2 linked regions of the Flammeovirga agarivorans genome follow. The protein of the gene in region 1 binds, or shares a complex with, the protein of each later gene. Links are inferred from orthologs where the notes say so. Each region holds a gene or a part of one and is shown in the gene's direction. Other genes may lie near its edges.

Region 1 (3,105 bases):
TGTTAAGAAATTTCAAACTCAAATTATTCATACTTATTCTTGGTTTTATTGCATATTCTTGTAACGAAAATAATAGTAATAAATACACTAAACAGGAGTACGAAAAGAAAACTAAAGTCAACAGAACAATACCGAAGTTAGATGACACCAATATTATGAAAGTATTGGACTGGTATGGTCCTGAAAACCAAGAAACAATTGTATTGATCGAAACCAAATACGGTAATATTAAGCTTAAGCTTTATAAAGAAACATGGAAACACAGAGCCTCTTTTATCTTGCTAACAAAGAAAGGGTACTTTAACGATTCTCAATTTTATAGAGTTGTACCTAATTTCATTGCTCAAGGTGGAGACTCTGACGAACCTGATTTTAGAGTAAAGAAAAGAAAGGTCGGGAAGTATCATGTTCCAAATGAAATTGATCCAAGACGCTTTTTTCATAAGAGAGGTGCACTTTCAGCTGCTAGAGCTTATAAAAACAACCCTACTCGACAATCTACACCTTTCGATTTCTTTATTGTTCAAGGAAGAGAGGTAACAGAAGGCGACTTGCAAGCATCTGAACAGGAAAATGGTCTAGAATATACAGAGGAGCAAAAAAATATCTATAGAACAATAGGTGGCGATCCACATTTAGACGGTCAACACACTGTTTTTGGTGAAGTAATAGAAGGAATGGATGTAGTAGATAAGATTTGTGCTGTTCCTACTGAAGGTGAATGGCCATTAGATCCTATATTTATTAATGCAAAAGTTATTGAATAAATAAGTATCAGTAAACAAGGTTTGTACCCCCTATCTCCATTATAATTTACCGTGTTGTATTGGGGTGTCAAATTATTTGTTAACCGATAAGATCAAACTGAAATAGTATTTTTACTTTTGCAGTACTATTCCTAGAGATGTCGAGATCTCTTATATCATAAATTTTAAATCTTAAATCATCCATGATTTTAAGCATTGATACCTCCACTACTGTTTGTTCAGTAGCATTACATACATTAGAAGGTGAATTGTTGTCTTATTATGAGCAGCATATTGATAAGTCACACTCAGAATACCTTTCTGTAATGATCAAAAATATTACTGACAACGCAGGTATTGCAATGACTGATTTAAAAGCTGTTGCTGTTTCAGAAGGACCTGGTTCTTATACTGGTCTTCGAATTGGAGCTGCTACTGCAAAAGGATTATGCTATACTTTAGACATACCACTTATTGGAGTAAGTACATTGGCTTCTATGGCCTTGCAAGTTTCTTATTATGCAGAATCGGAGGATAATATTTGTCCTATGATTGATGCAAGAAGAATGGAAGTCTACACAGCATTATTTACAGCTGATATGAAAGAGATTCTTGCCCCTCAGCCAATGATCATGGATGAAAATAGTTTAAGTGATATTTCTGGTAGACTAGTATATTTTGGAAATGGAGCAGATAAATGTCAAGAGTTATTGGCTAGCAAACCATCCAAAATTATTAAGAACATCGTTCCTTCTGCACAATATATAGGAGAACTGGCACTAGAAAGTTTCCAGAAAGATGAATTCAAAGATGTTGCCTACTGGGAACCTGAATACCTAAAAGAGTTCCAAGCAACAACACCAAGAAAAAGACTGTAATAATTAGTATTACACTTTTTCTATCTCTTTACGATTTTTAGTCAATACCATTATATATGAAGTTTGCTGAAGTAATTCTTCCTGTTCCTATACCAAAAAGTTTCTGCTATAGTATCCCACCAATGATGGATGTGGCTATAGTGGTTGGTCACAGGGTACTGGTTGAGTTTGGAAACAGAAAAATGTATACGGGTATTGTTTCTGAAATTCATGATAAACATCCTGATAAGTACGAACCCAAACCTATTTTAGAGGTATTGGAAGTAGAACCCAGTGTAAACCCATCACAAATAAAACTTTGGAAATGGATCGCTGATTACTATATGTGTACTATTGGTGAAGTATTAAATGTAGCATTACCTTCAGGGTTAAAACTCAGTAGTCAATCATATATACAATTACATCCACATTTTATTATTCAAGAAAATCTTGAAATACTAAATGATCGGGAGTTTACTTTACTGTCTCATTTAGAAAAGGAACAGACTATTCCATATACTCAGGTAGGGAATATCATCCAGCTAAAGAGTCCATATAAAACCATTAAAGACCTTATTGCCAAAGAAGCAATTCTGTTAATTGAGCAGATAAAAGAAAAGTATAAGCCCAAGATGGAAAAGCGTATTCGATTAACTGAACAATACGCAGAAAACCCAGAGTCTTTGGATCAACTTTTCGAACAACTTGGCAAGAAAGCGAAACAAGAAGATGCGTTGCTTAAATACCTTACGCTAGTACCTGTACATGAAGATCATTTAAGCAACTACCATGGTGTAGCAAAAAAAGACTTTATCCACAGTGGAAGAGCATTATCTCCAAGTTCTGTGGGTACAATGACAAAAAATGGCATTTTTGAAGAGTTTGAACGTCAAATACCTCGCTATGAATTAACAGCTTCAGATAAGATGCAACCCACTCCACAATTATCTGATGCACAAAATGAATGCTTACATAAAACAATAAAAGGGCTAGAAGAAAAAAATGTTTGTCTTCTACATGGAGTGACAGGAAGTGGCAAAACTGAAATCTATTTACAATTAATACAAGGGGTAATCCAGAATGGAGAACAAGCCCTTTTTATGATTCCAGAAATTGCTTTAACCTCTCAATTAGTAAGAAGACTAAAAGTATATTTTGGTGATGTACTTGGTATTTATCATTCAAAATTTTCGGATAATGAAAGAGTTGAAACTTGGAAAGGTGTTCAAGAAGGACGTTTTCAAGTAGTCGTTGGTACACGATCTTCTTTATTCTTACCGTTTTCAGATCTTTCCTTAATTATTGTCGATGAAGAACATGATTCATCCTATAAAGCACATGACCCTGCCCCAAGATATCAAGGACGTGATTTAGCTTTAGTTTTGGCTCATTTTCATCATGCAAAAGTAGTTTTAGGTTCTGCTACTCCATCTCTAGAGAGCTTTTATCTTGCTGCCAAACAAAAATATGCCTACGCAGGATTAAGCGAAAGGTATGGTGAT
Region 2 (3,175 bases), on another replicon or contig:
TTAGAGTTACATATGGCAAGATCGAAGGCTCTGAACCTCGTGATGGTGTAGAATTTAAATATTACACTACTCTAGAAGGTGTTATGGAAAAAAGGTTAACTGATGTACCAATGACACATGAGTTCTATGTTCCTCAAAAGCTTATGGATCTTTACAAATCAAAAGACTATGGGCAGTATGGAGAAGATGGAAAAATGATCGTTTGTATTACAGGTTCGAACCATACTACTGGCGGCAACTCTGGTTCTCCAGTAATTAATGCGGAAGGACAACTCATCGGTATCAACTTTGATAGAACTTGGGAATCTACAATGTCAGACTTAATGTTTGACCCAGTGAAATGTAGAAACATTATTGTTGATATCCGCTATGTTTTATTTGTTGTGGATAAATTTGGTAACTGCCCTCGTTTAATTGAAGAAATGACATTAGTGAAACAGTAATCTAATTTTCATTTATAAAAAAGCCTTGATCGTTAATGTTACGATCAAGGCTTTTTTCTTTTATTCTAAATTTAATCTTTCTGTCAATTCTTCAATTGCTTCTTCTTCATCATCACAAACTCCATCAGAAGCTTCAGCAAACAAATGAAGGATATCCAAGATATCTTCTTTTTCATCATCGTTTTCCTCCAGATAACTATGTAAAGTATCCAAAAATGGTTCTTTCCACTTATCTAGAGATTTCACTAAGTATTCAAGCTCCTGAAAATATGTTTTTTGGAGACTATCCAACTCAGGTTTTGTTAAAGAGCTTTTGTAAGCATCAGCCATAAATTTTGACAAATACTTTACAAAGACCCATTCTTCTTCATCGACTACCCCATCAGAGGCAACAATCAATAAACATGGGAAATAAGTAAATAGTGTCTGAAAATGTTCTCTTGAAATGTCAACATTATTAGTAGCTATATATTGTGCGTAGAGCTCTTCTGTTTTTTTGTGTGCACTCATAGTTATTTCAAAATAGTTTTCAATGTCAGTTAATGTGTGAGAAAATTGTTAGGGTGTTCAAAACTATAATAGTAATTTTGCCTTTCAAAGCAAAGTTAAATAGAATGAGCGGAACAATCCTAGCTATAGAATCATCTTGTGATGAAACATCAGCATCAGTAGTCAAAAATGGTACTGTACTTAGTAATATAGTATCTACACAAGAAGTACACCAAAAATATGGTGGTGTAGTTCCTGAATTGGCTTCTAGAGCACATCAAAAAAATATTCTTCCTGTTGTCAGTGCTGCTTTAGATGATGCAGGTGTTGAGAAAAAGGACCTTGATGCTGTTGCTTTTACTAAAGGACCTGGTCTTCTTGGAGCATTACTGGTAGGTACTTCATTTGCTAAAGGTATGGCTATGGCACTTGATATTCCATTGATTGGAGTAAACCATATGCAAGCACACATTCTTGCTCATTTTATTGATGATCCAAAACCGAACTTCCCATTTTTATGTTTAACAGTGAGTGGAGGCCATACTCAATTGGTTGTAGTTCACTCTCCTCTAAATATGGAAATTGTAGGTGAAACAATAGATGATGCTGTTGGTGAGGCTTTTGATAAAACAGCCAAAATCATGGGATTAGATTATCCTGGTGGTCCATTGATTGATAAATATGCGAAAGAGGGTGACCCGCTAAAATATGAATTCCCTAATGTAAATATTCCAGAGTATAATTTCTCTTTCAGTGGAATTAAAACGGCATTCTTGAACTTCCTTAGAAAGGAATCTCAGAAGGATGAAAACTTTGTGAAAGATAATATGGCAGATCTCTGTGCTAGTATTCAATACACTCTTATTAAAATTCTTATGAAGAAATTGATTAAAGCTTCTAAGGATTTAAATATTAAAGAAATTGGTATTGCCGGTGGTGTTTCTGCAAATTCATCACTAAGAAATACTATATTAGAGGAAGGAAAAAAGAGAGGGTGGAATGTTTTTATCCCTGAATTTGAACATTGTACTGATAATGCTGCTATGATTGCTATGGCTGCCCACTATCAATACGAAGGAAAAGATTTCGAAGCTTTAAATACATCTCCTAATCCTCGATTAAAATTTACAGGATCAGAAAAGTAAGAACTAATGAGCATTTTTATTGTCCTATTTTCATTTGCTATAGCGATTGGTCTAGGCTCTTATTTAAGTATTAATGCAAAAAAGAATAAATTAAATTCTCCAGACCACACTTCGACACCTGAACTAAACGACGCCAACGTTATTAGTTTAGCAAGCCAATATGAGGACGGGATAAGTGTTGCGGCACTCTGCCTTAAAACCAAATCTTCTGCAAAAGCAGCAAAGAAAAAATTGGAAGAACTGAGATCTGAGGGCATTTTACATTTGTCTATTGGAGAAAATGGAACTGAAAAATATATGATCAGTGATACCTCTTTGCTTGATAAAAAGTAAATGTAATACGATACATCTTCACTGATTTTAAAATTGCCTTTTGATTACATATCAAAAGGCTTTTTTGTTTATAAATGCTTTTACATATTTGTAGTATGGAATCACTACTAGCATACATAAACTGGGATGTCAATCCTGAGATCCTCCCAGGTATTTTACCTGTGAGATGGTATGGTTTACTTTTCTCACTAGGATTTTTCATTGGCACATGGATTATGGCCAAAATTTTTGTTAGAGAAAATAGACCTGAGTCTGATGCAGACGCAATTTTAATTTACATGGTAGCCGCTACAATAATCGGAGCAAGACTTGGCCATGTATTTTTCTATCAACCTGATTATTATTTAACCCACCCTATAGAAATTATTCAAATCTGGAAAGGTGGTTTAGCCAGTCATGGTGGTGCGATTGGTATTATCGTCGCATTGTATTTTTATGCTAAAAACCGACCTGATCAACCTTGGTTATGGATACTGGATAGAATTGTAATTCCAGTAGCATTAGCGGGTTGTTTTATTCGTTTTGGTAACCTGATGAACTCTGAGATTATCGGTAAAGCAACGGATGTACCTTGGGCATTTATCTTTGAAAGAGCATATGTTGAAGATCCTATGACTCCACGTCATCCAGCACAATTGTACGAATCTTTAACTTACTTATGTATCTTCTTTATTTTAGGTGCAATCTATAAAAAAGAAGGTCCTAAATTACCGCAAGGAAGGTTATTCGGTTTATTCCTAGTACTTGTCTTCGGTATGCGATTTG

The links.
Region 2: the proteins of tsaB (region 1) and tsaD are in contact, whole or in part, in a solved structure (PDB 4WQ4), measured with the Escherichia coli proteins. The link is inferred for Flammeovirga agarivorans from one-to-one orthologs.

What each region holds. Positions count from the first base shown.
Region 1 is NZ_JABAIL010000001.1:268,928-272,032, reverse strand. The notes cover bases 25-2,786. They hold tsaB (tRNA (adenosine(37)-N6)-threonylcarbamoyltransferase complex dimerization subunit type 1 TsaB), read left to right. Parts: upstream 25-949; coding sequence 950-1,624; downstream 1,625-2,786. Other genes in these bases: priA (replication restart helicase PriA), read left to right, coding at 1,681-2,786; HGP29_RS01195 (peptidylprolyl isomerase), read left to right, coding at 25-767. In the rest of the region: more of HGP29_RS01195, read left to right, coding at 1-24; more of priA, read left to right, coding at 2,787-3,105. UniProt on the Escherichia coli protein: Required for the formation of a threonylcarbamoyl group on adenosine at position 37 (t(6)A37) in tRNAs that read codons beginning with adenine.
Region 2 is NZ_JABAIL010000002.1:726,934-730,108, forward strand. The notes cover bases 236-3,067. They hold tsaD (tRNA (adenosine(37)-N6)-threonylcarbamoyltransferase complex transferase subunit TsaD), read left to right. Parts: upstream 236-1,057; coding sequence 1,058-2,077; downstream 2,078-3,067. Other genes in these bases: HGP29_RS07770 (S46 family peptidase), read left to right, coding at 236-443; HGP29_RS07775 (hypothetical protein), read right to left, coding at 504-953; HGP29_RS07785 (hypothetical protein), read left to right, coding at 2,084-2,410; lgt (prolipoprotein diacylglyceryl transferase), read left to right, coding at 2,506-3,067. Also shown: more of HGP29_RS07770, read left to right, coding at 1-235; more of lgt, read left to right, coding at 3,068-3,175.